One region of the Streptomyces sp. NPDC015130 genome, then DNA from elsewhere that is predicted to be linked to it. Evidence: riboswitches for the same ligand, from Rfam matches in the RefSeq annotation. Region 1 holds a riboswitch; each other region holds the start of a gene.

The links. Region 1 has a riboswitch for cyclic di-AMP ahead of ACF08F_RS36315 (transglycosylase SLT domain-containing protein). Riboswitches for the same ligand answer to the same signal wherever they lie in the genome.
Region 2: linked by a shared signal. The riboswitch ahead of ACF08F_RS31645 (M23 family metallopeptidase) and the one ahead of ACF08F_RS36315 (transglycosylase SLT domain-containing protein) in region 1 are both predicted to bind cyclic di-AMP.
Region 3: linked by a shared signal. The riboswitch ahead of ACF08F_RS17810 (peptidoglycan DD-metalloendopeptidase family protein) and the one ahead of ACF08F_RS36315 (transglycosylase SLT domain-containing protein) in region 1 are both predicted to bind cyclic di-AMP.

The regions. Positions count from the first base shown of each region.
Region 1 covers NZ_JBIBVC010000028.1:42,205-52,397, reverse strand. Annotated here, with positions in the region: gene ACF08F_RS36325 (hypothetical protein) at 1-318, shown strand, start outside; gene ACF08F_RS36320 (alpha/beta family hydrolase) at 418-1,713, shown strand; gene ACF08F_RS36315 (transglycosylase SLT domain-containing protein) at 1,895-2,797, opposite strand; cyclic di-AMP (ydaO/yuaA leader) riboswitch at 2,802-2,985, opposite strand; gene ACF08F_RS36310 (hypothetical protein) at 3,352-4,008, shown strand; gene ACF08F_RS36305 (phosphocholine-specific phospholipase C) at 4,016-6,043, opposite strand; gene ACF08F_RS36300 (DeoR/GlpR family DNA-binding transcription regulator) at 6,234-7,037, opposite strand; gene ACF08F_RS36295 (SIS domain-containing protein) at 7,188-8,111, shown strand; gene ACF08F_RS36290 (ketose-bisphosphate aldolase) at 8,208-9,044, shown strand; gene ACF08F_RS36285 (excalibur calcium-binding domain-containing protein) at 9,140-9,208, opposite strand; gene ACF08F_RS36280 (GNAT family N-acetyltransferase) at 9,478-10,011, shown strand; gene ACF08F_RS36275 (serine hydrolase domain-containing protein) at 10,052-10,193, opposite strand, start outside.
Region 2 covers NZ_JBIBVC010000019.1:145,742-155,934, reverse strand. Annotated here, with positions in the region: gene ACF08F_RS31675 (thymidine kinase) at 1-265, opposite strand, end outside; gene ACF08F_RS31670 (alkaline phosphatase family protein) at 352-1,557, opposite strand; gene ACF08F_RS31665 (DUF5998 family protein) at 1,557-2,153, opposite strand; gene ACF08F_RS31660 (GNAT family N-acetyltransferase) at 2,250-5,327, opposite strand; gene ACF08F_RS31655 (HPr family phosphocarrier protein) at 5,503-5,784, shown strand; gene ACF08F_RS31650 (GntR family transcriptional regulator) at 6,016-6,699, opposite strand; gene ACF08F_RS31645 (M23 family metallopeptidase) at 6,951-7,733, opposite strand; cyclic di-AMP (ydaO/yuaA leader) riboswitch at 7,746-7,909, opposite strand; gene ACF08F_RS31640 (M16 family metallopeptidase) at 8,133-9,500, opposite strand; gene ACF08F_RS31635 (M16 family metallopeptidase) at 9,527-10,193, opposite strand, start outside.
Region 3 covers NZ_JBIBVC010000007.1:363,099-373,291, forward strand. Annotated here, with positions in the region: gene shc (squalene--hopene cyclase) at 1-542, shown strand, start outside; gene ACF08F_RS17780 (1-hydroxy-2-methyl-2-butenyl 4-diphosphate reductase) at 542-1,231, shown strand; gene hpnH (adenosyl-hopene transferase HpnH) at 1,239-2,261, shown strand; gene ACF08F_RS17790 (aspartate aminotransferase family protein) at 2,272-3,657, shown strand; gene ACF08F_RS17795 (helix-turn-helix domain-containing protein) at 3,724-4,353, shown strand; gene ACF08F_RS17800 (DUF6126 family protein) at 4,389-4,544, shown strand; gene ACF08F_RS17805 (tyrosine-protein phosphatase) at 4,578-5,399, opposite strand; cyclic di-AMP (ydaO/yuaA leader) riboswitch at 5,761-5,950, shown strand; gene ACF08F_RS17810 (peptidoglycan DD-metalloendopeptidase family protein) at 5,955-6,929, shown strand; gene ACF08F_RS17815 (SGNH/GDSL hydrolase family protein) at 7,091-7,885, shown strand; gene ACF08F_RS17820 (STM4011 family radical SAM protein) at 7,872-8,753, opposite strand; gene ACF08F_RS17825 (STM4012 family radical SAM protein) at 8,763-10,112, opposite strand; gene ACF08F_RS17830 (STM4013/SEN3800 family hydrolase) at 10,109-10,193, opposite strand, start outside.

The DNA of each region.
Region 1 (10,193 bases):
AAGGACTTCGGCCGGTCCCTGCTGCGCAGCACCTGGCACCTGGAGCGGGAGGGCGAGCCGCAGGAGACCACCGGGCAGGAGCGGAACGCGACCGTGGCGATCCTGCGGCGCGGCTGGGAGTTCCTGCCCTTCACGGAACTGCTCCCCTTCGTCGTGCCGTACCACTTCGACTTCGCCGAGGCGGGACGGCACGTCATGTCCGTGGAGAAGCGCCTCTCGGTCGTCGACAAGTACGTCGTGGACATAGCCGACGCGGCGCTCGACCGGCGGCTCGCGATAGCCCAGGCCGTCGCCCTGGACGCCCTGCAGTCGCGCTGACCTGTCCCGTCGCGGCGAGCCGTCTACCCTGGAGAGACGGGCAGGGCGGCGCACACCGTTCCTCCCGCGCCCGGGCCGCGTGCGGAAGGGCGGCGGACCATGGACTTCAGCGATCGCACCGACGCGGGCCGCCGGCTCGCCGCCCGCCTCGGCCACCTCAAGGACCAGGACGTCGTGGTCCTGGGGCTCCCGCGGGGCGGCGTACCGGTGGCGGCCGAGGTCGCCGACGCGCTCGGCGCGCCCCTCGACATCTGCCTCGTGCGCAAACTGGGGGTGCCGGATCAGCCGGAGCTCGCGATGGGCGCACTGGGGGAGGGCGGGGTGCGGGTCCTCAACGAGCGGGTGCTGCGCGAGACCGGCGTGGGCGAGCGGGACCTCGCGGCCGTGGAGGAGCGCGAGCACGTCGAGCTGGAACAGCGCACCCGGCGCTACCGGGGCGACCGTCCGCCCGTTCCGCTCGACGGCAGGACGGTCGTGGTCGTGGACGACGGGCTGGCCACGGGCGCGACGGCGCTGGCCGCCTGCCGGGTGGTCCGCGCCAAGGGTGCCGCACGGATCGTCCTCGCCGTCCCGGTCGCCCCGCCCGGCTGGAACGCCCGCCTCGGGGGAGAGGCCGACGAGACCGTCAGCGTCCGTGAGCCCGACTTCTTCTACGCGATCGGCCAGTTCTACCGCGACTTCACGCAGACGTCCGACGAGGAGGTGCTCGACTGTCTCGCCCGCGGCCGGGCCGCGCGCGGCCCCGTCGTGCGGGACACGGACGTCCGCATCCCGGCGACCGGTGCCACTCTCGCCGGGCGGCTCGCCGTCCCCGACGGCGCGACCGGCATCGTCCTCTTCGCCCACGGGAGCGGCAGCAGCCGGCACAGCCCGCGCAATCGCGCGGTCGCGGATGCCCTGAACCAGGCGGGGCTCGGGACGCTGCTGTTCGACCTGCTGACCGAGGCCGAGGCCACCGACCGGGCACGCGTCTTCGACACCCCGCTGCTCGCCGGACGGCTGACGAGCGCCACGGAGTGGCTGGCCGGACGTCCCGAGGGCGGCGCGCTGCCGCTCGGCTACTTCGGGGCGAGCACGGGCGCGGCCGCCGCCCTGTGGGCGGCGGCCGATCCCGCCTCCGATGTCGCCGCCGTCGTCTCGCGCGGCGGCCGGCCCGACCTGGCGGGCGAGCACCTGGCCCGGGTGCGGGCCCCGACCCTCCTCGTGGTGGGCGGCCGGGACGCGCTCGTCCTGGACCTCAACAAGCGTGCGCAGGCCCTGCTGCGCTGTGAGAACCGGCTGACCCTCGTCGCCGGCGCCACTCACCTCTTCGAGGAGCCCGGGGCCCTGGAAGAGGTGGCGGAGCTGGCCACGGACTGGTTCGCCGAGTGGTTCGGGCGTCGCGAGGTCCGTTGACGTCCTAGGGCGTGTTGCGAAAGTCCCGCCTGCCCGACGGCGTCTGGCACGCACGCTCGCCGCGTTGTCGGGATCACCCCGATACATCCAGTATCGGGGCGACCCTCCGCCTTGCGATCGCACGCACCAGACGCCGTCGGGCCCGCCCTTCGGGCGGCCGGCGCTACTTTCGCAACACGCCCTAGTAGGGGCCGTTGACGTTGTCGATGGAGCCGTAGCGGTCCGCCGCGTAGTTGCAGGCGGCCGTGATGTTGGCGACCGGGTCGAACAGGTCCGTGGACGTGCCCGGCACGTGATAGGCGTCGAAGGTCGGCTGGATCACCTGGAGCAGGCCCTTCGACGGGGTGCCGGCCGCGGCGTTGGAGTCCCAGTTGTTGATGGCCAGCGGGTTGCCGGAGGACTCGCGCATCACGTTGCGGAGGATGCCGTCGTACGAACCGGGGATGCCGTTGCGGGCCATGATGTCCAGCGACTCGCGGATCCAGCCGTCGAGGTTGTCGGCGTACCGGGCGGCGGCGACCGGTGCGGCCTGGACGGCGGGCGCGGCGGCGGAGGCACCCGAGACGGCGGCCGGGGCGGCGGCGCGGCGCTCGGAGCGGCTCGCCCGTTCGGCCGACGCGGAGCTCTTCTTCGGAGCGGTCTTCGGCGCGGTCTTCTGGGCGGTCTTCTTCTGCGCGGCGGCGGGCGCGGGGGCGGACTTCGCGGAATCCCGACGAATCGTCAGTTCCAGACCGGGGTGAATGAGTGACGGATTGTCACCCACGGCGGACTTGTTGACCCGGTAAAGAGACTTCCAGCCGCCCTGAATTCCCTTCTTCTGGGCGATCAGGGAAAGCGAGTCGCCGCTCACCACGGTGTACGTGCGCGCGGCTGCGGGGGCCGAGGGAGCGGCGGCCGGCGCGGCGACGGGCTGTGCGGCGAAGGGCTGCGCGACGGCCTGCGGAGCGGCCGAGACCGTCTCGGCGCCGGCCGTGGCGGGGATGACCAGCGGAAGGGCCAGGGCGACGCCGCCCGTGCCGGCGAGGGCGAGGCCCCGGGAGACGGTGCGGTGTCGGGGGCGGCGGTGCTTACCGTGTGCAGGCATGACGGATTCCTCTCCGGCGCCTGCGGGGTGAGCTGTCGGGTTCGGACGGGAGATGTCCGGCCGCGCACACGCGGCTTCACCCCGAGCCGTTCCGGAATCCGGACCGGCGAATTCGTGGGTCCCCCGCTCCTGCCGTCGGGTGAAAGGGAGGTGTTTCGAACGGCGGCAGGATTAGGCGTTCCGCTCGAATGGGGGTGACCGTAGGCCAGCATTGCGGCGGATAACAAGAGGATCAGTTCGGCCGCTCATGGAATTGGATCTCCGAATTCGGAGAATTCAAGATCGACCTGACCGCGGCCCCGGTGAACTTCCAAGTGCGGTACGGCCTGCGGGCGTGCGGCCGTCCGACGGGGGCCGGGGAAAGTGAACCGCGTCACCACGAGAGCAATGTCCGAATATGGGCTGTAATTCCGTTGGTAAGTAAATGGGTGGAAATTGGCCCCGGTGAGCCGTTCGTCCGCGTCGGGGTGGAAGGGGGCGAGTCGGGTGCGCAAAAGTCGCAAACCAGACATTCATCTTGAAAGATGGAGGCACCCGACACAGGAGTCATCCGCATGCCGACCCCCTCCGCCCCGCTCAGCCCGGACGCCCTCGACCGCGAGGCCGCCGCTCTCTTCGAGAGCGCCACCTGGCAGCGGATCGTCACGGACTGGACCACCCCCGCACCCGCCCCCGCACCCGCCTCTGCTCCGGTCCCGGAGGCCGCCCCTGTGCCCGCACCCGGCCGGCCCGCACCCGCCGACTGGAGGGCCCTGCTCAGCGTGCCCGTGGACCGGCTCGTCTCCGACGCGCTTGACGCGCTGCCGCCGCCGGCCCCCACCGGACGCACGCTCCCCGGCCGGATCGGAGCCGTGCTCCCGGACCGTCTGCACGCCTGGCGCCGGATCGGCAGCCCCGAGCTGCGCCCCTCGGTCCACCTCGGCTACGCGCGGCTGGTGCTCACCGAATGGGGCTGGCAGAACGCCCCGTACAAGCTGCGCGACGTGCGGGGAGCGCGCTGCGTCTGCGGCGCGCTCCTCGCCGCCCACCGCCTCGGCTACGGCAGCGCGGACACCATGAACGAGGCGGCGGCCTGGATCATGGCCGAGCTGCGGTCGCAGGGGTGGCGCGAACTGATCGGTCCCTGGAACCGGGCCCCGGGCCGGACGGCCGCCGAGGCGCTGGGCCTGCTCGACGCGACGATCCGCCGCGCCGAGCAGGCCGGCCGGTGAGCGTCGGTCAGCCGGTGACGCTCGGCGACCCGGTCTCGATGTGGCCGGTGTACCGGCGCGACCAGGTCCCGTCGATGTCGGCGAGGATCGTGAAGTCGTACCAGCCGTTGTTGTGGGCCACCGCGTTGAAGAAGTCCTCGCGGCTGGAGTTCGCCGGGACCGTGTACGTCCACGGCCCGTCCGTGCGGTAGGCGTTCGAGCGGATCGTGAACGTCACCGGTCCGGCCGAGGCGTTGGTCATCCTGAACCACAGGGCCGTCCGGCCCGTTCCCGACTCGGGCGCGAACCGGGCGGCGACCTCCACGGCCTTGCCCGCCTTCGAGGCGTCGCCGATGAACCGCCGCAGGAAGCGGTTGGGGCCCATCATCGAGATGTCGTACTTACCGGAACCCGAGCCGAGGCCGATGTTGAAGTAGTCGGAGGCCGTGCCGCCCGGGTCGACCGTGTACTGCCAGGCGGCCGTGTCGCGGTGCTGGTGCGGGTGGATCGAGAAGTGCGCCGCCCGCTCGGCCTCCGCCCCCTGGTTCGTCATCGAGAACCAGGCCAGGATCTTGCCGGCGGCGCCGAACTCGAACCGGTCCAGATTGCCGTTCACCTGGTACGGCAGGGCGCGCGCCGGACGGCTGCCGGACTCCTGCGCGGGCAGGGCGTTGTTCTGGGGCGCAGGGTTCGGCAGCGGGGCGCAGGTGGCCTGGCCGATCACCTTCGCCGTGGAGGGCAGGCCGGCCGGCACTCCGTACACCGGGTTGGCGAAGTCGAAGACCCCGGTCAGATCACCCGTCACCTTCCTGCGCCAGGCGCTGATGTTCGGGCAGGTGGCCGGTGTGCCGAGGGCCGCCGTCCAGGTCTCCATGAAGCGCAGCACGGAGGTGTGGTCGAAGACCTCGGAGCTCACCCAGCCACCCCGGGTCCACGGGGACATGACAATCATCGGGACGCGGAAGCCCAGCCCGATCGGCACGCCGTCGAGGTACTCGCCCGGTGTCCCCGGCGGGGCGACGGGCGGCGGTACATGGTCGAAGAAGCCGTCGTTCTCGTCGTAGTTGAGGAACAGCACCGTCGAGTCGAAGACCTCGGCGTCGGCGGCGAGCGCACGGTAGACGAGGTCGACGAAGTGGGCGCCGTCCCCGGGCGGCGCGTACGGGTGCTCGGAGAACGCCTCGCTCGCCACCACCCAGGAGACCTGCGGCAGCGTGCCCGCGACGACGTCGGCGCGGATCGCCGCGGCGATGTCGTCCGGCGTCGAGCCGGTGACCCTGGGGACCGAGCCCATGCCCCGGTCGTGCAGCGGATCGCCGGGGCGCGCGTCGGTGAACTTCTTGAAGTAGGCGAGGCCGTTGTCGCCGTAGTTGTCCTGCGCGTTCTGGTAGACCTTCCAGCTGACCCCGGCCCGCTGGAGCGCCTCCGCGTACGTCTCCCAGGTCAGCCCCGACTCCTCGCCCCCGTCCTTGCTGGAGCCGTCGATCTTCCCGCTCCACAGGAACGTCCGGTTCGGGCCGGTGGCGCTGAGCGCCGAGCAGAAGTACGCGTCGCAGATCGTGTAATGGTCGGCGAGCGCGTGATGGAAGGGGATGTCCTCCCGGTCGAGATGGCCGAGCGTCCGGGTGTTGCCCACGCCCATGACCCAGTTGTCCATCCGGCCCTTGTTCCAGGCCGCGTGCTGGGACGTCCAGCTGTGGGGCAGGTCGCCGTTGCACTGCGCGAGCGTCTCGCCGTCGACGCCGCCCGCGGGCGGGGTGTCGCTGAGCTTCCACGGGTAGTGCCGGCCGCCCCAGTTGGGCTGGTTGAACATGCCCCAGCCGCCGGGGAGATTGCCGGCGGCGCGGTCGCCGAAGCCCCGTACGCCGCGCAGCGTGCCGAAGTAGTGGTCGAAGCTGCGGTTCTCCTGCATGAGGATCACCACGTGCCGGACGTCGGTGGTGAGCGTGCCCGTCGCGGCGCGCGCAGCGGCCGACGCCCGGCCGGGCGGCAGTGCGGCCCCGGCGACGAGTCCCGCACCGATCCCGACGAATCCCCTGCGGCTGATGGGAAGCATGCCCCGCCTCTCCTGTCACGGCGTGCCCGCGCGGCACGTCGGGAGACATGATGGGGGAGGGGAGCTTAAAGGTATACAGCCGTGCGGTAATTGCTTGGACAACAGTGCGCGGCCTGAGAAAGTCAACGTGGGGATTGGTCCGACCTCATACCAATACCGATGGTGGTCGGGTTCGGGATCCACCGCCGGGTCAGACGGTGAGGACCTCCACCCCTGCCTCCGTCAGCTGCGCCGTGGCCTCCGCGGAGATGTCCTTGTCGGTGACCAGGAGGTCGATCCGGTCCAGACCGCAGATACGGGCGAACGCGCGGCGGCCCATCTTGGAGGAGTCGGTCACGACGACGACCCGGCTCGACCGCTCGGCGAACAGCCTGCTGATGCTCGCCTCGTCCTCGTGATGGGCCATCACGCCCAGCTCGGGGTCGACCCCGTCGACGCCCAGGACCACCACGTCGAGGACCACCTCGTTGAGCACCCCGACGGTCAGCGGGCCGACCAGCTCGTACGTCTGGGGGCGGGCCACCCCGCCCGTCGTGACGATCTTGATCTGTGGGCGGACCGCCAGCTCGCCGGCGATGTTGAGCGCGTTGGTGACCACGGTCAGCGCGGGCCCGGCCGTGGCCGCGCCCGGCGTCTCCGCGCGGCCGCTCGCGAACCGCAGCGCGAGGGCCCGGGCCACCTCCGTCGTCGTCGTGCCGCCGTTGAGCCCGACGACCTCTCCCGGGGTCACCAGATCGGCGACCGCCGCGGCGATCCGCTGCTTCTCCGAGGCGTGCCGCGCCGACTTGTAGCGGAGCGGGAGCTCGTACGACACGCCGTGCGCGACCGCTCCGCCGCGCGTCCGTACGAGCAGCTGCTGCTCGGCGAGTTCGTCGAGGTCCCGGCGGATGGTGGCGGCGGAGACCTCCAGCATGGTCGCCGCCTCCTCGACCTCGACCTTCCCCGAGGCCGCGAGCAGCTCCAGGAGTGCGTTCCACCGCTCGTGCTTGGACATGGGTCCATCCCCTCCCGATCGTGCGCGCGTCCGATTCTATCCGCCGACACGCGTCAACCCTGGCAGCGGCATGCTCGGATCTGCTTGAATGAGTCCACCTTCACGCATTTTCGAACAAGCATCGCGCACACTTCTTGCAAGGAGTCCCGCATGACCACCTCTCGCACCGCCGTGGAGATCGATTCCCAGCCGGCCACCTGGCGCCAGGCCGCCCGCACCCTTCCCCAGCACGCCGCCGCCCTGCCCCGCCGCGGTGAGCGCGTCGCCGTCATCGGCTGCGGCACCTCCTGGTTCATGGCCCTGGCCTACGCCGAGCTGCGCGAGGCGGGCGGACACGGCGAGACCGACGCCTTCGCCGCCTCCGAGTTCCCCTACGGACGCCGCTACGACCGGGTCGTCGCCATCACCCGTTCCGGCACCACCAGCGAGGTCCTCGCCGTTCTCGCGCGACTGCGCGGCACGGTGCCCACCGGCGCGCTCACCGCCGACCCCACGACCCCCGTGATGGACCTCGCCGACGAGGTCGCCGTCCTCGACTTCGCGGACGAGGAGTCGGTCGTCCAGACCCGCTTCGCGACGACGGCGCTCGCGCTGTTCCGGGCGCACCTGGAGGCCGAGGACGCCCTGCCCGCCGGGGTGCGCTCCCTGGCGGAGGCCGTCGAGGACGCCGAGCGCGCGCTCTCGGTCCCGCTCGACGAAGCGGTCCGCACCGCCGAGCAGTTCACCTTCCTCGGCACCGGCTGGACCTACGGCCTCGCCCTGGAGGCCGGGCTGAAGATGCGGGAGGCGGCCGGGGCGTGGACGGAGTCGTACCCGGCGATGGAGTACCGGCACGGACCGATCAGCATCACCGGCCCGGGGCGTGTCGCCTGGGGCTTCGGCGCCTTCCCGGCGGGGCTCGCGGACGAGGTCCGCAAGGTCGGCGGCACGGTCGTCGAGAGCGACCTCGACCCGCTGGCGGACCTGATCCGGGCGCAGCGCCTCGCGGTCGCGGTGGCCGAGGCGCAGGGCCTTGACCCCGACACCCCCCGGAACCTGACCCGTTCCGTGGTCCTGACCGACCACCATGCCTGACCGCGCCGGAAGCGCCGTCGGCGCGGCCCCCCGCGCCGACGGCTCCGCCCACGTCCCCGCCCGCACCGACCGTTCCGACACCCGCGAAGGAAGACCATGCCGCTGACGCCGACCGATGAGATCGTCCGCCGGGCCCGCGCGGCCGGGGTGGGCGTGGGGGCGTTCAACGTCCTCCAGCTCGAACACGCCCAGGCCATCGTCGCCGGTGCGGAGGCCGCCGACCGCCCGGTGGTCCTCCAGATCAGCGAGAACACGGTTCGCTACCACGGCGCCCTGGAGCCGGTCGCCCTCGCGTCCCTCGCCGTCGCCCGCGCCGCGAAGGTGCCCGTCGCCGTCCACCTCGACCACGCCGAGAACCCCGACCTCGTACGCGAGGCGGTCACGCTCGGTCTGGGCTCGGTGATGTTCGACGCCTCCAGACTGCCGTACGCGGAGAACGTGGCCGCGACCCGCGAGGTCGTCGAGCACTGCCATCAGCACGGCGTCTGGGTGGAGGCCGAGCTGGGGGAGATCGGCGGCAAGGGCGGCGCCCACACCCCGGGCGTGCGCACCGACCCCCAGGAGGCCCTGGCCTTCGTGGCCGCGACCGGCGTCGACGCGCTCGCCGTCGCGGTCGGCAGCGCCCACCAGATGGTGACCAGGGACGCCGTCCTCGACTTCGACCTGATCGCCCGTCTGCGCGCGGCGGTCGACACCCCGCTCGTCCTGCACGGCTCCTCGGGCGTCTCGGACGCCGACCTCGCGGCGGCGATCGCGGCGGGCATGACGAAGGTGAACGTCTCCACCCACCTGAACAAGGCCTTCACACAGGCGATCCGTACCCATCTGGCGGAACATCCCACCGCGTTCGACCCCCGCCACTACCTCACCCCGGCCCGCACGGCGGTGGCCCAGGAGGTCTCCCATCTCCTGACCGTCCTCTCCCCGTCCTGACGGGCCGACAGAGCGCCGAAGCCCCCGCTCGGCGCGGAGCGGCGCGGAGCGGCGCGGAGGGAGGGGGCTTCGGGCCAACACGGGGGATCTGGGTACTACTCGCAGGCCACGCCGTCTCCATCACGGTCGAGATGGGTGCCATAGCCCGGGTCGCCGCGGCGGATCGGATCGGCGCCCGCCGCGCGGACCGCCGAGCAGTTCCGGTAGTAGACGTTTCCGCCCCTTGAGCCGGACGGTCAGATAGACCACAGGGACCATCGACGAGATCGGAGACCGGCGGCCGGGCGCTGGAAGCAGACGCCCCAGCTGTCGTACGCCGAAGGGGGCTCGACGTCCTTGTAGGCGGCGTAGGCGCGGCCCAGTCGCCGTAGCCTCGTCCGGCTGTGTCCGACCGATGGCGTGGGGGTCCCGCTTCATGGGTCAGGATGGGGGCATGACCGAGATCCGTACCCCCCGCCTCATCCTCCGACGCTGGACCGACGACGACCTCGTCCCGCTGGCCGAGATCAACGCCGACCCCGAGGTCATGCGCTGGATCGGCGACGGATCGGTGCGGGACCTGGACGAGACCGCCGGGGACATCGAGCGGTACGAGGAGGAGTGGGACGACGAGGGGTTCGGGCTCTTCGCCGTCGAGCTCCTCGCCTCCGGCGAGCTGATCGGCTTCGCCGGGCTGTCCGTGCCCGAGGGGCTGCCGGACATGGTCCACGAGGTGGAGATCAGCTGGCGGCTCGGCAGGCCCTTCTGGGGCCAGGGGTACGCCTCCGAGGCCACCCACGCGGTCCTGGAGTTCGCACTCCAGGACCGGGGGCTCGACCGGGTCGTCGCCGTGACCCACATCAGCAACACGGCCGCCGAGAACATCCTCGGCAAGCTCGGCATGACCGCCGAGCGCGAGACGAACCACCCGGCCCTGGACGTCCCGCTGCGCGTCCACGCCATCGACCTCACCGAGTACCAGGCCTGACCGCTTTCCTCGGGCCGGTCAGGCCTGGTCCCGGCTTCGGTCAGTGGCGCTCGGGCAGGTCACGCTCCGCCGGCAGGTCCGTGGCCGAGGGCGCGGTCGTCGCGCGGGCGGTCGCCGCCGGCGGCTTCCCGCAGAACGCCGCCTCCAGCGTCCCGCCGAGCGCGGTGTTGGCCGCGCCGTGG
Region 2 (10,193 bases), on a different contig from region 1:
GCGCCTCGTCGACGATCACGTAGTCGGCCTTGCCGCCCTGCGACAGCTGACCGACGAGGTACGCGTACAGGTCCATCCCCTGCGGGGCCTCGACCGCCTCCGTCACCAGGCCGAGCCGGGAGGACAGCTTGCCCTCGCCCGCCCGGTCGTCACGGGTGAAGATCACGCCCTGGAGCCCGCGCGCGTCGCGGTTGTGCGCGATCTGGAGGGCCAGGGTGCTCTTCCCGCAGTCCATGGTTCCGGAGAAGAAGACCAGCTCGGGCATGACGGGTCGGGGACCTTTCAGGTCGTGGGGGGTGGGCCGTGGGAGTCGGCGTGGGGCGGCGGAGGGTCGGGCGGGGCGGCGGGCGTTCAGGAACGGACTTCGAGCAGTGGGACGAGCTGCTCGGCGGGGGTCATGGACCCGTGCATGCCGGCCATCGCCGACTCGTGGGGCTCGTTGACGGACGCGGTGATCGCGACGTCGTCGTGGGCCGCGGCGACCACGTCGCCGATCCTGCCGTACACCCGGTCGTCGATCTCGTCGCCGAACCAGCCCAGGGCGATGGCCTCGTCCCGGCTCGCCACCCAGAACTGCTCGCCGATCACCTCGCGCCAGCAGGTGAGGACGTCCGCCTCGGCGCCGGGGACCGCGTACACATGACGGGCACGGCCCTCGCCGCCGAGCAGGGCCACGCCCGCGCGCAGCTCCCAGTCCTCGTCGAAGTCGATGCGGTGCTGCTCGTCGAAGGGGATGTCCACCATGCCGTGGTCGGCCGTGACGTACAGCGCGGAGCGCGCCGGCAGCTGCTCCGCGAGGCGCTGCACGAGCCGGTCCACGAACATGAGCTGTCCGCGCCAGGCGTCGGAGTCGATGCCGAAGCGGTGGCCCGCGCCGTCGAGTTCGCTGTAGTACGTGTAGACCAGCGAGCGGTCGCCGGCGGCGAGCTGCTCGGCGGCGAAGTCCATGCGCTCCTCGCCGCTGAGCCGGCCGTGGAACGTTCCGCCGCTGAGCGCGACCTGGGTGAGCGGGGTCTGCTCGAAGATCGGGGACGACACCTGCGCGGTGTGGATCCCGGCCGCGTGCGCGAGCTGGAAGACGGTGGGGTACGGCTGCCAGACGCGCGGCTCGGTCCACGGCCGCCAGCGCAGCTGGTTCATCAGCTCGCCGGTGTCGGGGTTGCGCACGGTGTAGCCCGGCAGCCCGTGCGTACCGGGGTAGCGGCCGGTGCCGACCGAGGCGAGCGAGGTCGCGGTGGTGGCGGGGAAGCCGGCGGTGATCGGGCGGCCGGTGGCGCCGCGCGAGGAGCCGATGAGCGAGGTCAGGTACGGGGCCTCGTCCGGATGGGCCTTGATCTGCTCCCAGCCGAGCCCGTCGATCAGGAAGACGCAGTTCCGGTCGGCCGGAGTCAGCTCGGCGATCCTCGGGTCGAAGCCGGGCACGCCCTGCGCGGCGACGAGCGTCGGGAGCAGGTCGCCGAGGGAGCCGGAGGTGTACTCGGGCACCGGCGCGGTGTCCGGGGACAGCGGGACCGGGTCGTCGGGCCAGCCGTGGGTCACGGCGGCGGGCTGGACCATCAGCGCGTGGGGGCGGCGGTGGCCGCGATCGCTTCGGAGAGCGCCTGGGCGAAGGCCAGGGTCTGCCGGACGGTGTCCGGACCGTCGCCGGCCTCGCTCACCCGCAGGCTGAGGTCGTCGGCGGTGGCGTTGCCCGTGTAGCCGTGGTCGGCGTCACAGTTGGCGTCGCCGCAGGCGGCGGGCTCCAGGTCGATGCGGGAGACGGCGCCCCAGCCGATGGTGAGCACCACCTCGCGGGGCAGCGTGCCCGGCGTGTACGACTCGGGGTTGGCGACGACCCGGCTGACGACGACCGAGGAGATCCGGTCGAGCTTCACGGACTCGGTGGAGGTCGTGGCGTACGGGGTCGGGGAACTGGTGTCGGCGGCCTGCTCGTCGGTGTGGCTCACGATGAAGCGGTGCGGCGTGAGGACCAGGACGGTGACGTGGCGCCGGACCTCGTTCGCGTCGAAGGTGGTCTCCTGGTGCACCACGTACGACGCCACGGCCTCGCCGCCGACGGCGGCCTCCACCGCCTCGGCCACGAGGGCCGGGTAGTAGCCGCTGCGCTCGATCGCCGCGCGCAGCCCCTGGGTCGTCGTACCGCTCTTCGCCATGGACTCCATCCTACGGGGCCGCGGACCCCCTCAGATCCTCGATAACCCGGCGGACACGGCACTCGTCCCCGACGACCCGGCGGACGGTGCGGGTCCTCAGTAACTCGGCAGGCGGCGCGGGCCGAGGTCGGTGCGGGGCGGGGGCGGGGCCAGGCGGACGGTGGCCCCGAGGACGGACAGTCCGCGCGGGGCCACGACGACCGGCTCCAGTGAGACCGCCACCACCTCCGGGTGGTCGTCGACGAGCCGGGACACCCTGAGCAGCAGCTCCTCCAGGGCCGGGGTGTCGACCGGGGCGGAGCCCCGCCAGCCGAACAGCAGCGGGGCGGTGCGGATGGAGCGTACGAGCTCGGCGGCGTCCCGGTCGGTGGCCGGGACCAGCCGGTGGGCCGTGTCGCCGAGGAGCTCGGAGGCCGCGCCGGAGAGCCCGAAGGAGAGGACGGCTCCGACGGCCGGGTCGATGGCGGAGCGGACGAGGGTGTCGACGCCCCGGGGCACCATCGCCTGGACGACGGGCTGGAGCTCCTCCGGCTTGCCGAGGACCTCGGTCAGCTCGGCGTAGGCGGTGCGGAGCTGCTCCTCGGTGGCCAGGTCCAGCCGGACGCCGCCGAGGTCGGGGCGGTGGCGCAGATGGGGCGCGGTCGTCTTGAGCGCGACGGGGTAGCCGAGCCGGCGGGCGGCGGCGACGGCCTCGTCGGGGGCGGGCGCGGGGAGGGTGGGCAGGACCGTGATCCCGTACCACGAGAGCAACTCCCCGGCGTCCGCGGTGTCGAGGGTCACACCGCGCGTGTCCCCGTCGCCGCCGGCGCCGAGCACCCGCTCGATGAGGGCGGCGGCTCCCGACTCGTCGATGTCCTCGTACTCGGGCACCCGCCCGGGCTCGGCGGCCTGCCGCCGCCACTGCCCGTACCGGACGGCCTCGGCCAGCGCCCGCACGGCGCGCTCGGCGGCGGGGTAGGCGGGGATGGTGGCCTGGGGCCCGGGGATCTGGAGGCCGGGGGCCTGGGATCCGGCGGCCTGGGGTCCCGGGGCCTGGGGTCCCGGGGCCTGGGGTCCCGGGGCCTGGGGTCCCGGGGCCTGGGGTCCCGGGGCCTGAGCGGTTGCGGCTTGGGGGGTGGTCGCTCGGGGGGCCTCGGTCGGCGCGGTGGTGGGCTGCGCCGGGTGCCCTGCGCTCGCGGGGGGTGCGGTGGGGGTGGTGGTGCCGGCCGGGGCGGGGGGTGACGCGGACGGCGGAGTCGTACGGGTCGCCGCCGACGCCGGCCGGGTGCTCGTCGCGACCGCGAGGGCCTCCGCCAGGCCGCCCATCTCGACGTGGACGACGACGACGGGCTTCGCCGGGGCGGGCACGGACGCGACGGCCTCGCGCAGGGAGGCCGCGAGGACCTCCCCGTCACCGGACTCGGTGGCGCCGTTCTCCCCGACCCAGGGGATCGCGTTCACCACGACCGCGTCGGACGTCTCGTCCGCGAGCGCCGCCGCGAGCGCGTCCCGGAAGTCCGCCGGGCCCGCGGCCGTCGTCAGGTCGAGCGGGCGCAGCGGGCGCAGCCCCTCGGTCAGACAGGCGTCGTACGTGAGGAGGCCGAGCGACTCGGAGTTGCCGAGGATGGCGACCCTCGGCCCGGCGGGCAGCGGCTGGGCGGCGAGGAGCAGTCCGGCGTCCACGAGTTCGGTGACGGTGTCGACGCGGATCACCCCGGCCTGGCGCAGCAGCGCGGAGACCGTGGCGTGCGGGATGCGGGTGACGGGCACCCGGTGGCCGGGCGGCGCGCTGCCGCTGTGCCGGGCTCCCTTGACGACCACGACCGGCTTGACCGCGGCGGTGCGCCGGGCCAGCCGGGTGAACTTCCGGGGGTTGCCGATCGACTCCAGGTAGAGGAGGACGACGTCCGTGCCCGGGTCGTCGTACCAGTGCTGGAGGAAGTCGTTGCCGGACACGTCCGCGCGGTTCCCGGCCGAGATGAAGGAGGAGAGCCCCGCGCCGTGCCGGTGGAGACCGGCGAGGAGGGCGATCCCGATCGCGCCGGACTGGGTGAAGAGTCCGATCCGGCCCGCGGCCGGCATGTGGGGGGCGAGGGAGGCGTTGAGCCGGACGTCCTCGGAGGTGTTGATGATCCCGAAGGCGTTGGGGCCGATGATCCGCATCCCGTACGAGCGGGCCTGCCGTACGAGCTGGCGCTGCCTCTCCCGGCCGGCCGGGCCGCTCTCGGCGTATCCGGCGGAGAGGACGACGAGGCCGAGCACGCCGTGCTCGCCGCAGTCGGCGACGACCTCCGGCACGCGCTCGGCGGGGACGGCGACGATCGCCAGGTCCACGGGCTCGCCGATGGCCGCCACGGAGGGGTGGGCCGGGACGCCGTCGAGCTCCGCGGGGCCGTCGGTGAGCGCGGCGTTCACCGCGTGGACGCGGCCGGTGAAGCCGGCGCCGAGGAGGTTGCGGAGGACGGTCCGGCCGACGCCGCCGGGGGTGCGGCCGACGCCGACGACGGCGACGGAGCGGGGGTTGAGGAGCCGCTGGACGGACCGGGCCTCCGCGCGCTGTTCCCGCGCGCGCTGGACGGCGAGGGAGCGGTCGGTCGGTTCGAGGTCGAGGTGGAGCCGGACGGAGCCGTCCTCGAAGCTCCGCTTCTGGGTGTAGCCCGCGTCGGTGAAGACCTTGATCATCTTGTTGTTGGCGGGGAGCACCTCGGCGGCGAACCGCCGGATGTCCCGCTCGCGCGCGACCGCCGCGATGTGTTCGAGGAGGGCCGAGGCGACTCCGCGCCCCTGGTGGGCGTCCTGGACGAGGAAGGCGACCTCGGCCTCGTCGGCCGGGTGCGAGGCGGGCATGCCGCGTTCGTCGATGCGGTCGTAGCGGACGGTGGCGATGAACTCGCCGCCCACGGTAGCGGCGAGGCCCACCCGGTCGACGAAGTCGTGGTGGGTGAAGCGGTGGACGTCCTTGGCGGAGAGCCGCGGGTAGGGCGCGAAGAAGCGGTAGTACTTCGACTCGTCCGAGACCTGCTCGTAGAAGCTGACCAGCCGGTCGGCGTCGTCGGCCGTGATCGGCCTGATGCGCGCGGTGCCGCCGTCCCGGAGCACCACGTCCGCCTCCCAGTGGTCGGGATAGGCGTGCTCCGGTGGTGCCGGTGGTGCCGGTCGATCCGCCGCTTCCGACTGCTCCGACGCGCTCTGCATGGGGCCAGCCTACGGCCGGTGCACGGCACGGGCACCGGTCGCGCGGCGGGTGCCTGCCGTGCAAGGTGGGGAGGGCCGAAGGACGGTGCGGTCCGGGCCGAAGGTCGGTAGGAGCACCGCGCATCCCGTGAGAGACTGGTCTAGACAACCCGCTTGAGACTTGAAGGGCAACACCATGGCTGAGCGCCGCGTCAACGTCGGCTGGGCCGAGGGCCTCCACGCCCGCCCCGCGTCCATCTTCGTCCGTGCCGCCACGGCTTCCGGCGTTCCGGTGACGATCGCCAAGTCCGACGGCACCCCCGTGAACGCCGCCTCGATGCTCGCGGTGCTCGGCCTGGGCGCGCAGGGCGGCGAGGAGATCGTCCTGGCCTCCGAGGCCGACGGCGCCGAGGCCGCGCTGGACCGCCTCGCGAAGCTGGTGGCCGAGGGTCTCGACGAGCTCCCCGAGACCGTCTGACCCCGCCTTCCCGTACGACGAGAACCGCGGCTGCCGGAATCCCGGCGGCCGCGGTTCTCGCGTTTCCGGGGCCGGATTTCCGAGCCGGATTCCCGAACCGGATTCCCGAGGATTCCCGAGGGATCTCGACCCGGTTTCCGGATCCTGCGTTTCCCGGGCCGACTTCCGCGTAATTCCGGGCAGCGCGAAGCAGCTCCGTCGAATTCCTCTTCTTTGTATACGGTGCGCGCGTTAATTCTGACCGCTCGCCGTGTTGACGACATGTTGCGAAACCCTCACACGGCCGCGCTCCGACCCTTTGAGCCGGTGCAGTGCCAGCGAGCGCTCCGCGTGCAGCGCCGTCAGCGCCCTGGCCCGCTCCGCGTCGCCGCGCGCGACGGCGTCCACGATGGCGCCGTGCTCGGACCAGGCCTCCACGGGGTGGGCCGGCTGCTCGACGGCGTACATCCAGGTGATCTTGTGCCGGAGCTGGGTGAGCAGGGCCGTCAGAGCCGGGCTGCCGGAGGCCTGTGCCAGCGTCTCGTGGAACCAGCCGCCGAGCGAGCGCAGATCCTCCCCCTGGCCGCGCCTGGCCCGCTCCTGGCCCAGCCTGACCAGGCCGCGCAGCACCTTCAGATGGGCCTCGGTGCGGCGCTGCGCGGCGCGGGCGGCGCCGAGCGGTTCGAGCAGGGCCCGCATGTCGAGGAGATCGGCCGCCTCCTGCTCGGTGGGCTCGGCGACATGGGCGCCGGCGTGCCGGCGGGTGACGACGAAACCCTCGGACTCCAGGGTGCGCAGGGCCTCGCGGACCGGGACACGGGAGACCCCGTAGCGACGGGCGAGCTGCTCCTCGGTCAGCCGCCCACCCCGCTCGAAGACACCGGAGACGATGTCGTCCCGGATCGCCGTGCACACCGATTGCGCGGGAACGCGCATGTCCGACCTCCGCCTTTGGTCCGCGAGAGACAATTCGGGTGACGCCTGTTCTGCGTCCGTCCCGTGCTCTTCGTGTGCTCGTCCCGTACTCGTTCCGAGCCTGTTCCGAGCTTGTTCCGTGACTCTATTGCAGCGGGCCGGAATTTCCGATGCCCGCATGGAATCCAGGCTCATACATTTCGGTCGCCCGGTCGACGAAAAAGCCCCGGCTCAGTACGAGCCGGGGCTTTTGCGACGCGATCGACGTGGTGTCAGAGGCTGACGCCGCGGGCGCGGAGGTAGGAGATCGGGTTCAGGTCCGAGCCGTAGTCGGATCCCGTGCGTGCCTCGAAGTGGAGGTGCGGGCCGGTCGAGTTGCCGGACGAGCCGGAGACGCCTATCTGCTGACCCGGCTCGACGGTCTGGCCGACGTAGACCCCGATGGACGAGAGGTGACCGTACTGGGTGTACGTGCCGTCGTTCATCCGGATGACGATGTTGTTGCCGTACGCGCCGCCCCAGCCGGCCTCGACGACGGTGCCGGAGCCGACGGAGACGACCGAGCTGCCGTAGGAGGCGTGGAAGTCGATGCCGGAGTGGCTGCCGGAGGACCAGAGCGAGCCGCCGGTCTTGTAGCCGGTGGTCACGTACGAGCCGGCCACGGGGAGCTGGAAGGAGTTGAGGCGGCGGCGCTCGGCCTCGCGGGCGGCGCGCTCGCGCTCCTCGCGGACCTCCTTGGCGCGGGCCTCGGCCTTGCGCTTCGCCTCGGCGCGGGCCTCCGCCTGGGCCTTCTCCTTGGCGACGGCCTCGAAGGCCTCCTGCTCCTGGGCGGCGGCCTGGGCGTCGATCCGGTCCGCGATCGAGTCCTCGGTGATCACCTTGATGCGGCCGGTGTCCTCGGCGGAGCGGTTGTCCGCGTCGGCAGCGAGCGCCGGGGAGGCGAGGGTTCCGATGACGCCGGTGGTGGCGAGCGTCGCGACGCCGGCGATGCCCACGCTGCGGCGCGCCATCCGGCTCGGACCACGATGCTTCCCGGTGGCACGGGTGAACGCCATGTAGAGGCTGATCCTTTCCTTCCCTCTCGCCTACCGGGTTAGCTGACGGGTTCGGAGCAGGAAGGTCTCCTACGAGCCCCTCCGTACGAGACGAAGGCGCCCGATTCACCCCAGGGACTGTGTGGGTCCCCGGCTCCCCAGGCTCGCGCCTGACGGGGACTCGGCGATGACTGTCCGCTGCCGCGAGTGCGGCGCGTACAACTGACGAACAGACGGACCGACGCTATGCGGATCGTCTGTCAATCGGCAAACAGACGCGTCAGTTTGTAAGACATGCCACAGGGCAGACGACCACCCTTGCCCGCAATCCGGACAAACGGGAAGGCCTCGACGAAACCGTGACGTCGAGGCCTTCCGTCGCCGGGTCGGCATGTGCGACCCGGCGGTCGGCGCGTGCGATCAGCCGGTCACCACGGTGACTTCACCGATGCCGAGCGCCCGCACGGGCTCGGCGATCTCCGCCGCGTCGCCCACGAGCACGGTGACGAGCCGGTCCACGGGGAAGGCGCTGACCACGGCCGCGGTCGCCTCGACCGTCCCCGTCTCGGCGAGGCGCGCGTACAACTGGGCCTGGTAGTCGTCCGGGAGGTGCTGCTCGACCTGGTCGGAGAGCGTCCCGGCGACCGAGGCGGCCGTCTCGTACTTGAGCGGTGCCACGCCCACCAGGTTCTGCACGGCCGTCTCGCGCTCGGCGTCCGTGAGGCCCTCCGCGGCGAGCGTCCGCAGCACCTTCCACAGGTCGTCAAGTGCCGGGCCGGTGTTGGGGGTGTCGACGGAGCCGCTGATGGCGAGCATCGACGCGCCGTTCCCCTCGGCGTCGGAGCGGAGCACCTGCCCGAAGGCCCGCACGCCGTACGTGTAGCCCTTCTCCTCGCGCAGGACCCGGTCGAGGCGGGAGGTCAGCGTGCCGCCGAGGCAGTACGTGCCGAGGACCTGGGCCGCCCAGACGCTGTCGTGGCGGTCCGGACCGATCCGGCCGATCAGCAACTGGGTCTGCACCGCGCCGGGACGGTCCACGATGACGACCCGTCCGGTGTCGTCGGCGGTGATCGGCGGCATCGCGAGCGTCTCGGCCGGCTCGCCGGTCCAGGCGCCCAGCGTCTCGGCGAGGACCTTGTCCAGGTCGACGCCCGTCAGATCGCCCACCACCACGGCGGTGGCCGTGCCGGGACGGACGTACGCCTCGTAGAAGGCACGCACGGCGGCGGCGTCGATCGCGGAGACCGTCTCCTCCGTGCCCTGGCGCGGCCGGGACATCCGCGAATCGGCCGGGAAGAGCTCCTTGGAGAGCTGCTTGGCGGCGCGGCGGGCCGGGTTGGCCGTCTCGTGCGGGATCTCGTCGAGGCGGTTGCGCACGAGGCGCTCGATCTCGGTCTCCAGGAACGCCGGGGCGATCAGCGCCTCGGAGAGCAGCCCGAGCGCCTTGGGCAGCCGGGAGACGGGCACCTCGAGGGAGACCCGGACGCCCGGGTGGTCCGCGTGCGCGTCGAGCGTGGCACCGCAGCGCTCCAGCTCGGCCGCGAACTCCTCGGCGTCGCGCTGGTCCGTGCCCTCGGAGAGGGCCCGGGCCATGATCGTGGCGACGCCGTCGAGACCGGCCGGCTCGGCGTCCAGCGGGGCCGGCAGGAAGAGCTCCACGGCCACGACCTGCTGACCGGGGCGGTGGCTGGTCAGCACGGTCAGGCCGTTGGCCAGGGAGCCGCGGTCCGGGGCCGGGAAGGCCCAGGGCCTGGCGACGCCCGGCTCGGGCTGCGGGTGGAAGTCCATGCTCGTCAAAGACACGGCAGCGTCGGTCACTGGTCCGCTCCCTCTCCCTCGTCGCTGTCGCTCTCGCTCTGTTCGGTGGCCACCGGCTCGTAGACGAGCACCGCGCGGTTGTCGGGGCGCAGCCGGGCCTCGGCGGCCGCCCGCACCTCCTCGGCGGTGATGTCGAGGACCCGGTCGACGGCGGTCAGGGCGAGCTGCGGGTCGCCGAACAGCACGGCGAACCGGCACAGTTCGTCGGCGCGGCCCGCGACGGTGCCGAGCCGGTCGAGCCACTCCCGCTCCAACTGGGCCTGTGCGCGCTCCATCTCCTCGGGCGTCGGGCCCTCGGCGGCGAAGCGGGCGAGCTCCTCGTCGACGGCCGCCTCGATCTGCGGGACCTCGACGCCGCCGGAGGTCTTGACGTCCAGCCAGCCCAGCGAGGGCGCCCCGGCGAGCCGCAGCAGGCCGAAGCCGGCGGCGACGGCCGTACGGTCCCGGCGGACCAGGCGGTTGTGCAGACGGGAGGACTCGCCACCACCGAGGACGGTCAGGGCCAGGTCGGCGGCGTCGCACTCGCGCGTGCCGTCGTGCGGGAGCCGGTAGGCGGCCATCAGCGCGCGCGCCGGGACCTCCTCGACGAGGACCACACGCTGCTCCGAGCCCATGACGTCGGGCAGCGAGCCGTCGCGCGGGGGCCGCTTGCCGTCGTGGGAG
Region 3 (10,193 bases), on a different contig from region 1:
TGCTGGCCCACGAAGGGCTGGCCGAGGACCCCCGTACCCGCAGGGGAATCGAGTGGCTGCTCGCGAACCAGGAGCCGAACGGCGCCTGGTTCGGCCGCTGGGGCGTCAACCACGTCTACGGGACCGGCTCGGTGCTCCCCGCGCTCACCGCCGCCGGACTGCCCGTCTCCCACCCGGCCGTCCGCCGGGCCGTCCACTGGCTCGGGACCGTGCAGAACGAGGACGGGGGCTGGGGCGAGGACCTCCGCTCGTACGAGGACGAGGCGTGGATCGGACGCGGTGCCTCCACCGCCTCCCAGACCGCCTGGGCGCTCCTCGCCCTCCTCGCGGCCGGCGAGCGAGAGTCGGAGCCCGTCCGGCGGGGTGTGGCCTGGCTCGCCGGGACGCAGCGCGAGGACGGCACCTGGGACGAGCCGTACTTCACCGGGACCGGCTTCCCCTGGGACTTCTCCATCAACTACCACCTGTACCGGCACGTCTTCCCCCTCACGGCGCTCGGGCGCTACGTGCACGGGGAGCCCTCGCCCGGCAAGGACCGCTGATGGGCCGCGGGCCGGGCCCGGACCCGGCCGCCTGCCCCGGCACGGCTCCGCCGCTGCTGATCGCCTGCGCGCTCGGCATCGAGCAGTTCGCCCTGCGCAGCGGGGACCGCGGCGGCGCCCCGGGGCCGGTGACCGTGGTGCGTACGGGCATGGGCCCCGCCCACGCCCGCCGGACCGTCGCCCGGGTGCTCGGCGAGGAGCGGTGGGCGGACGCCGCCGTCATCGCCTCCGGTTTCTGCGCGGGGCTCGCCCCGGGCATGCACCCGGGGGACCTGGTGGTCGCGGAGGAGACCCGTGGCCCCGAGGGCACGACCCCCTGCGTCGGCACCGAGCTCCTGGTGAAGGCGCTGGTCAGAGCCGTACCCGGGCGGACCGTCCACACCGGCCCGCTGAGCGGCTCCGACCATGTGGTGCGCGGCCCCGAGCGGGCCGCGCTGCGCGCCACCGGCGCGATCGCCGTCGACATGGAGTCCGCGGCGACCCTGCGCACCGCGCGGGAGGCCGGACGGCTCGGGAGCGGCCCGGACGCCCGCCCGGTTGCGGCCGTCCGGGTGGTCGTGGACGCTCCAGAACATGAACTGGTCCGGATCGGCACGGTACGCGGGGGAATATCAGCCTTCCGTGTCCTTCGTGCCGTCCTTCCCGCGTTCTTCGAATGGCACCGTTCTTTGCTGCTCCCCAGGAGGTGAACGAGTTATGGCCATGCCGCTCCGTCAGTCCATCAGGGTCGGGACCTACCTCTTCGAACAGAAGCTCCGCAAGCGGGACAAGTTCCCGCTGATCGTCGAGCTGGAGCCGCTCTACGCCTGCAACCTCAAGTGCGAGGGCTGCGGAAAGATCCAGCACCCGGCGGGTGTCCTCAAGCAGCGCATGCCGGTCGCGCAGGCCGTCGGCGCGGTCCTGGAGTCCGGCGCCCCCATGGTGTCCATCGCGGGCGGCGAGCCCCTGATGCACCCTCAGATCCACGAGATCGTCCGTCAGTTGGTGGCCAGGCGCAAGTACGTCTTCCTCTGCACCAACGCGATGCTGCTCCGCAAGAAGCTCGCGGACTTCACGCCCTCCCCGTACTTCGCCTTCGCCGTGCACATCGACGGCCTGCGCGAGCGGCACGACGAATCCGTCGCGAAGGAGGGCGTGTTCGACGAGGCGGTGGCGGCCATCAAGGAGGCCAAGCGGCGCGGCTTCCGCGTCACCACCAATTCGACCTTCTTCAACACGGACACCCCGCAGACCATCATCGAGGTGCTCAATTTCCTCAACGACGACCTTCAGGTCGACGAAATGATGATCTCGCCCGCCTACGCCTACGAGAAGGCCCCCGACCAGGAACACTTCCTCGGCGTCGAGCAGACCCGGGAACTCTTCAAGAAGGCCTTCGCGGGCGGAAACAGGCGCCGCTGGCGCCTCAACCACTCGCCGCTCTTCCTGGACTTCCTCGAAGGAAAGGCCGATTTCCCCTGCACGGCCTGGGCCATTCCCAACTACTCGCTCTTCGGCTGGCAGCGCCCCTGCTATCTGATGAGCGACGGCTACGTCCCCACGTACCGCGAACTCGTCGAGGACACCGACTGGGACAAGTACGGCCGCGGAAAGGACCCGCGCTGCGCCAACTGCATGGCCCACTGCGGCTACGAACCCACCGCCGTCCTCGCCACCATGGGTTCCCTCAAGGAGTCCCTGCGCGCGATCCGGGAGACCGTCTCCGGGAGCGACGGGTGAGGTGGCCGGCATGAGCGGCGAGTTCGACCTGCGGGCGCTGCTCGCCGAGCGCGGCGGCGAGCGTTACGAGCTGCACGCCAGGTACCTCAACCACCAGCTGCCGCGCATGCTCCACACCATCGGCTTCGACAAGGTGTACGAGCGGGCCGAAGGTGCCCACTTCTGGGACGCCGACGGCGTCGACCACCTCGACATGCTCGCCGGCTTCGGCGTGATGGGCCTCGGACGGCACCACCCTGTCGTCCGCAAGGCCCTCCACGACGTCCTGGACGCCCAGCTCGCGGACCTCACCCGCTTCGACTGCCAGCCCCTGCCGGGACTGCTCGCCGAGCGGCTGCTGGCCCACAGCCCGCACCTCGACCGCGTCTTCTTCGGCAACAGCGGCACCGAGGCCGTGGAGACCGCCCTGAAGTTCGCCCGGTACGCCACCGGGCGGCCCAGGGTCCTCTACTGCGCCCACGCCTTCCACGGGCTCACCACCGGCTCGCTCTCCGTCAACGGGGAGCGATGTTTCCGGGACGGCTTCGAGCCGCTCCTGCCGGACACCGAGATCGCCCTGGGCGACCTGGAGGCCCTGGAGCGGGAGCTGCGCCGGGGCGACGTGGCCGCCTTCGTCGTGGAGCCGATCCAGGGCAAGGGCGTCCACGAAGCGCCGCCCGGCTTCCTGCTCGCCGCCCAGGAGCTGCTGCACCGGCACGGCGCGCTGCTGATCGCGGACGAGGTGCAGACCGGCCTCGGCAGGACCGGCGACTTCTACGCGTACCAGCACGAGGCCGGGGTCGAGCCGGACCTCGTCTGCGTCGCCAAGGCGCTCTCCGGCGGCTACGTGCCGGTCGGGGCCACCCTCGGCAAGGACTGGATCTTCAAGAAGGTCTACTCCTCGATGGACCGGGTCCTCGTCCACTCGGCGAGCTTCGGGGCGAACGCGCAGGCCATGGCGGCCGGGCTCGCCGTCCTGTCGGTCATGGAGGACGAGGGCACGGTCGCCCACGCCCGCCGGATGGGCGAGCTGCTCTCGGGCCGCCTCAGGGAGCTCGTGCCCCGCTACGAGCTGCTGCACGAGATCCGCGGGCGCGGTCTGATGATCGGGATCGAGTTCGGCCGGCCGTCCTCGCTGGGGCTCCGCGGCCGCTGGACGATGCTGCAGACGGCCCGCAAGGGACTCTTCGCGCAGATGGTCGTCGTGCCGCTGCTCCAGCGGCACCACATCCTCACCCAGGTCTCCGGGGACCGTCTGGAGGTGATCAAGCTGATCCCGCCGCTGGTCGTCGACGAGACGGACGTGGACCGGTTCGTCACGGCCTTCACGGCGGTCATGGACGAGGCCCACGGCGGCGGCGGGCTGATGTGGGACTTCGGGAGGACCCTGGTGAAGCAGGCGGTCGCTCAGCGTTAGCGCGAAGGTCTTTGCCTCTGGGGCAAGAAACTTGCCTCAGAGGCATGATCCTGGCGCAATGGACACATGGACCACGTCCCCGGGGAGATCTCCCCGGACACCGCCACCCCCGGCGTCCTGCCCGACGTCGCCCCGCAGCTGCGGGCCCTGCGCCGCCGCCGGGGACTCACCCTGGAGGCCGCCGCCCAGCGGGCCGGTCTCTCGCCGGCCCACCTCTCCCGGCTGGAGACGGGGAACCGGCAGCCTTCGCTGCCGATGCTGCTCGGCCTCGCCCGTATCTACGGTACGACGGTCTCCGAGCTCCTGGGCGAGGCACCCCCCGAGCGGGACCCCGTCGTCCGGGCCGGCCGCTCCGAGCCCGTCGAGGCCGACGGCTGGATCTACCGGCAGGCCGGCGGCGCCGGGCGGGCGCTCCAGTGCCTGCGCGTCCACGTGCCGTACGCCACCCGGGCCGACATCGTGCGGGTCCACCCCGGTGAGGAGTGGATCCACGTCCTGGAGGGGCGGGTGCGGCTCGCGCTCGGCGAGGCCGTCCACGTCCTCGATCCGGGGGACAGCGCGCACTTCGACTCGCTGACCCCGCACCGCATCGGCGCCGCCACCTCCGGCGGGGCCGAGCTGCTCTTCGTGCACACCCTGCTGCAGAGTCCCGTCGCCGAGCTGTGCCTCGGGGACGGAACGCCGCACCGGCGCTGAGACCGCGTGATCCCGTCCGAGAAGAAAGGCACGACATGTCCGAGAAGTCCGTACCGGTCACCGGCGAAGAGCGCGGTGAGGGCAAGTTCCCCAAGGGGCTCGTGCTCCGCCTCTTCGCCTACCTGATCGCCGGTCACCTCTTCGCCGGCTTCCTCTACCTGCTGTTCATGCTGGGCGGCCAGAACCGGTAGGGGTCAGGGCCCGGGGGCCCTGACCCGGCGGGGTCACGCCTCGGTGAGGAGGCGCTCCCGCAGCCGCTCACGGGTCTCGGGGGCCAGCTTGAGCCCCTCCGTGAGGTAGGTCTCGACCGATCCCCAGGTCGCCTCGATCGTCTCCAGGGCGGCCCGCAGATACTCCACCCGCGCGTCGAAGAGCGGGCTCAGCAGCTCCATCACCTCGGGCGACATCGCGTCCGCGGCGGTGGAGCTGCGGCGCACCTTGTAGCGGCGGTGCGGGTCGTTCGACTTCACGTAGTCCGCCTCGATCGCCTCGCGCTCGACGCCGACGGCGAGCAGGGTGATCGCGATGGAGAGGCCGGCGCGGTCCTTGCCCGCCGCGCAGTGCATCAGGGCCGGGACGCTCTCCTCGGCCATGGAGTGCAGGATCCGGCTGTGCTCCTCGGTCCGCTCGACCACCATCTTCCGGTACGAGTCGGACATTCGGGTCGCGGCCTTGCCGTCCCCCAGGATCTCCCGCAGCTGCGCTATGTCGCCGTCGCGCACCAGCTTCCAGAACTCCTTGCCGTCGGCCGGGTCGTTGAGGGGGATGTTCACGTTCCGCACGCCGGGCAGTTCGACGTCCGCGCCCTCGACCTTGCGGTCGGCCTCGTTGCGGAAGTCGAAGACGGTGTGCAGGCCCAGAGAGGCGAGGAAGGCGGCGTCGGTCTCGGTGGCGTGGGCGAGGTGGCCGCTGCGGAAGAGCCGGCCGGGTCGCACGGCGCGCCCGTCCGTCGTCGGCAGGCCGCCCACGTCCCGGAAGTTGCGGACCTCGGCCAGCTCGGGTTCGTTCGCTTCGGTGGGCGGGACCTGCGGCAGCTGCTGCGTCACGGATGCTCCTGGGGGGTCGTCGTTCGGGGGCCCGATGCGAGATCGGTTCCTGGGGCAATCATCCAGGTGGGGCGGGGTCGGCGCACCCCCTCGGACGGGAATGGGCGATCTGTCCGAAATTGACCGTTAGGTCGAACGCGCCCTGGTTGAGGGCGAGATGGGCGCCGGCGCGTGAGCAGGGTCATAGAAGTGACGGATCGTGGCCGAGGGCCCGGAGCAATTTCCGTACGGAAAAGGGAAATCGAGGGACCGTCATCGACGGAGGGTGACCGGAATTCCGGACGGAATGCGGCCCCTGTAATGCCGGTGGAAATCTGCGGCTTGTTCGCTCCGACCCCGCTCGTCTAGCGTCACCGTCAATCCGGTCGGACCGCCGAATCCTGCCACCGTCCGGAATCCGCACTCATCCCATGTGTGGCAGGAGCGGGGGACCCAGGAAGTACGCCGGTCCCGCGACAACAGGACGGCTCGGGGTGAAGCCGCGTGGACACGCGGCCGGACATCTCCAGTCCGAACCCGACAGCTCACCTCGTAGGCGCCGGAGAGGAATTCGCCATGCCCGCGAAGGGTAAGCACCGCCGTCCCAGGATCAACCCGCTCACGCGTGGACTCGTCGCCGCCGGTACCGGAGGCGCCGTCGTCGCGCTGCCGCTCCTCGGCGCCACCGGAGCCCACGCCGCCGAGCAGGCCGCCCCGGCCGCCGTCCCCGCCCAGGCCGTCGTCGCCCAGGCGAAGGCGCCCGCCGCCCTCCAGGCCGCGCCCGCCGCCGCGAAGGCCGCGCCGAAGACGTACTCCGTCGTCAGCGGCGACTACCTGTCGAAGATCGCCGCCGAGCACCACCTCGCCGGCGGCTGGCAGAAGCTCTACGCGGACAACCGCCAGGTCGTCGGCGAGAACCCCTCGCTGATCCTTCCCGGCATGAAGCTCACCCTCGGCGCGAAGAACACCGCCGCCCCGAAGAGCGCCGCGCCCAAGGCCGCCCCGAAGGCCGCGCCCAAGGCCGCCGCGAAGGCCGCCCCGAAGAGCGGGTCGACGCAGGGCTCCGGCGACGAGACCCGCGCCTCCCGCAGCAGCCAGCGCGCCGCCGCCCCGGCCGCCGCCGTGCAGTCGGACGCCGGCTCCTCGACCGGCTGGGTCGCCCCCGTCAGCGGCGGCATCTCCACCCCGTACCGCGCCTCCGGCTCCATGTGGTCCTCCGGCTACCACACCGGTGTCGACTTCATCGCCTCCTCCGGCACGACCGTCCGCGCCGTCGGCGCCGGCAACGTCGTCTCGGCCGGCTGGAGCGGCGCCTACGGCAACGAGGTCGTCATCCAGCACGCCGACGGCACCTACTCGCAGTACGCCCACCTCTCCTCCCTCTCCGTCTCGTCCGGCCAGTCCGTGACCGGCGGCCAGCAGATCGGCCTGTCCGGCTCCACCGGCAACTCCACCGGCCCGCACCTGCACTTCGAGATCCGCAGCTCGCCGAGCTACGGCTCCGACCTGGACCCGCTGGCGTACCTGCGCCAGCACGGCGTCTCCATCTGACGTACCTGCTCACCCGCGTGGCCCGGCACCCCTGTGCCGGGCCACCGGTGTGCCCGGCCTATTCCGGCTTGGCAATTTCTTTATCGGTGGCATATGTCACCCACCGTCAACCCCTCCTTACGGTCGCGTAGGTCACATCCGAAAGGGAAGGATGTGCTCCCGTGGCAGACGATTCGAGATCAAGAGACAAGAACGCATTCGGGTCGTACGCGGCGATCGGTGACAGCTTCACCGAGGGCGTCGGAGACCCCGGCCCCGACGGGACGTACGTCGGCTGGGCGGACCGCTTCGCGGTCCTGCTCGCCGACCAGCTGCCGGAGCACGACGACTTCCGCTACGCCAACCTGGCCGTACGCGGACGCCTGCTCGACCAGATCGTGGCGGAACAGGTCCCCCGGGCGAAGGAACTCGCCCCCGACCTGGTGACCTTCTGTGCCGGCGGCAACGACATCATCCGGCCCGGCACCGACCCCGACGACGTGGCCGAGCGCTTCGAGCGCGCCGTCGCGGACCTCACCTCCGCGGTCGGCACCGTCATGGTGACCACCGGCTTCGACACCCGCGACATCCCCGTGCTCAAGCACCTGCGCGGGAAGATCGCCACCTACACCGCGCACGTCCGGGCCATCGCGGACCGCTACGACTGCCCGGTCCTCGACCTGTGGTCCCTCCGGTCCGTGCAGGACCGCCGGGCCTGGGACGACGACCGGCTGCACCTCTCGCCCGACGGCCACACCCGGGTCGCGCTGCGCGCCGCCCAGGTCATCGGCCTGCCGGTGCCCGCGGACCCGGACCAGCCCTGGCCGCCGCAGCCCCCGCGCGGCCCGCTTGAGGTGCGCCGCGACGACATCCACTGGGCCAAGGAGTACCTCGTGCCCTGGATCGGACGCAGGCTGCGCGGCGAGAGCTCGGGCGACCACGTCGAGGCGAAGCGCCCCGACCTCATGCCCCTCTGAGGAGATCCCCTCCGGGGGACGGCGGCCCGCCGGCCGGGATCCGCTCCAGGACCCCGCCGGCGAACACGTCGTACAGCGGCAGCGTCTCCAGATGGACGTAGCCGATGTGGCAGTCGCAGACGGCGAGGGGGCAGGCCCGGGGGCGCAGCGCGGCCCGGTACGAACCGTCGTACAGGTTTCCCAGCTCGGCCTTGACGAAGTGGCAGCGCCGCACCGTCCCCTCGCCGTCCACCGAGACCACCGACTCGCCGGTGCGGCACGGCAGCCCCGCCGAGCGGTGCGGCCGTCTGCTGTACGGGAAGAGCGGATCGATCCCCGTCCACTCCTCGGCCTCCGCGTCCGTGTACGTGTGCCCCTCGGCCGCGTTCACCCAGAGGTAGACGTGCGGAGGCAGGGCGGCGCGCAGCCGACGGGCGTCCTCCCGGTGCTCCGGCAGGCCGACCACGCCCACGCTGAACCGGACGCCCCGGTCCGCCAGCTCGCGGCACTTGCCGAGGAACCGCTCGTACGGCGTCTGGCCCGGGTGGTACGTGCACCAGAGGGCGACGGTCTCCGGGTCCGCCTCCGCCAGCCAGTCGGTCCGGCAGCTCAGATTGGTCTGGATCGCCACCCGCTCGACGTGCGGCAGCCGCGACAGGTCGACCAGCGCGCGCCGGTACCAGGAGCGCACCAGGCCCTCGCCCCACGGGGTGAAGAGGATCCGCAGCCGGTCGCCGGTCTGCGCGGCGGCCCAGCCGGTGAACCGGTCGAGCGCGGCCCGGTCCGCGCGCAGCTGCTCACGGCTGTCCCGGCGCTTCGCGAAGGGGCAGTACGGGCAGTCGAAGTCGCAGGAGGAGAGCGGGCCGCGGTAGAGCAGCGTCAGATCCACGGCCGCCGCCTACTTCGGCTCGTACGCGGCCATGGCGGCCCGCACGTCCGGCGAGAACAGCTCGGGACCGAGCCCGTCCGAGTGGGCGAGCCCCTCCGGCGAGAGCCGCAGCAGCCCCGCCGGGGCGTCCGCGTCGAGCCAGCCGAGGGCCTCGAAGAGGGCCAGCTCCGCGGGGAAGTCCGTGAACGGGGAGGAGCCGAACCGCTCCTCGTACCCGGCGACCGGCATGCCCTCGGCCTGGAGCAGCGACTGCAGCAGATGGCGGCGGCGGGCCTCCTCCGCGTCGACCCACCGGCCCACCTCGGCCCGCGAGAAGTCCTCGCGCTCCGTGTAGGCGTCGATGATCGAGCGGATCTCGCGCATGTCGACCGCGTAGTCGAAGGAGTAGTGCAGCGCCGAGGTGTACGAGCGTGCCCCGCAGCCCAGCCCGATCATGCCGTCCGTCTGGCACGCGTAGTCGTCGGGGCCGAGGGGAGCGGCGTCCGTCCGCCGGAACATCCGCATCGACACCTGCTCGTAGCCGTGGGCGAGGAGGTGGTCCCGGCCGTACCGGTAGAGCCGCAGCCGCTGCCCGTCCCACTCCAGGTCCGCCCGCCGCCGGTCGGCCGGGGAGATCCGGCCGAGGCCGGTGAGCGGCCGGACGTACAGCGGGTAGAGGTACAGCTCCTCGGGGCGCCAGGCGAGCGCCGCGTCGAGCGAGGAACGCCAGGACAGATCGGTCTGGCCGTCGATCCCGTAGATGAGGTCGATGTTGAGGACGGGGACCCCGGTGTCCCGGATCCGGCCGAGGGCCGCCTCGACGTCCGCGCGGCGCTGCGGCCGCACGGCGGCCCGCGCCTCCGCCTCCACGAAGCTCTGCACCCCGATGCTGAGGCGCGTCGCGCCCCGCTCGGCGAGGAGCGCGAGCCGGTCGGCGGTCGCGGTCGAGGGCGAGGTCTCGACGGAGAGCGGCACCGCCCGCAGATCGACGCCCGTCCGCTTCTCGGCGATGTCGCAGAGCCGCTCCAGCTCGGCGGCGGTGAGGAAGGTGGGCGTGCCACCGCCGAAGGCGGCCGTGGCGAACCGCACCGGGTCCGCGTCGCCGAGCGCCTCGCGGACCGCGGCGGCCTGCCGGTCGAGGGCGTCGAGGTAGCGGGTGGTCAGCTCGTCGGGGGCGCCGATGCGGGTGAAGAGGTTGCAGAAGCCGCAGCGGACCTCGCAGAACGGTATGTGCGCGTAGAGGGAGAGGGCGTCCTTCGGCTGGTCCCGCCAGAGCTCGGCGAGGGTGGGAGCCGGGGCCGGGAGGGGGCGGTACGCCGTCTTGTGCGGGTAGGCGTACACGTAACTCCGGTACGGACGCGGGGTCGTGAGGTCGCTCATGCCGCGGCCTCCTGCTCCGGGCCCGCCAGCTCGAACTGCGCGTACGGCACGGTCCACACGACCTCGTGGCCGAGCCGGTGA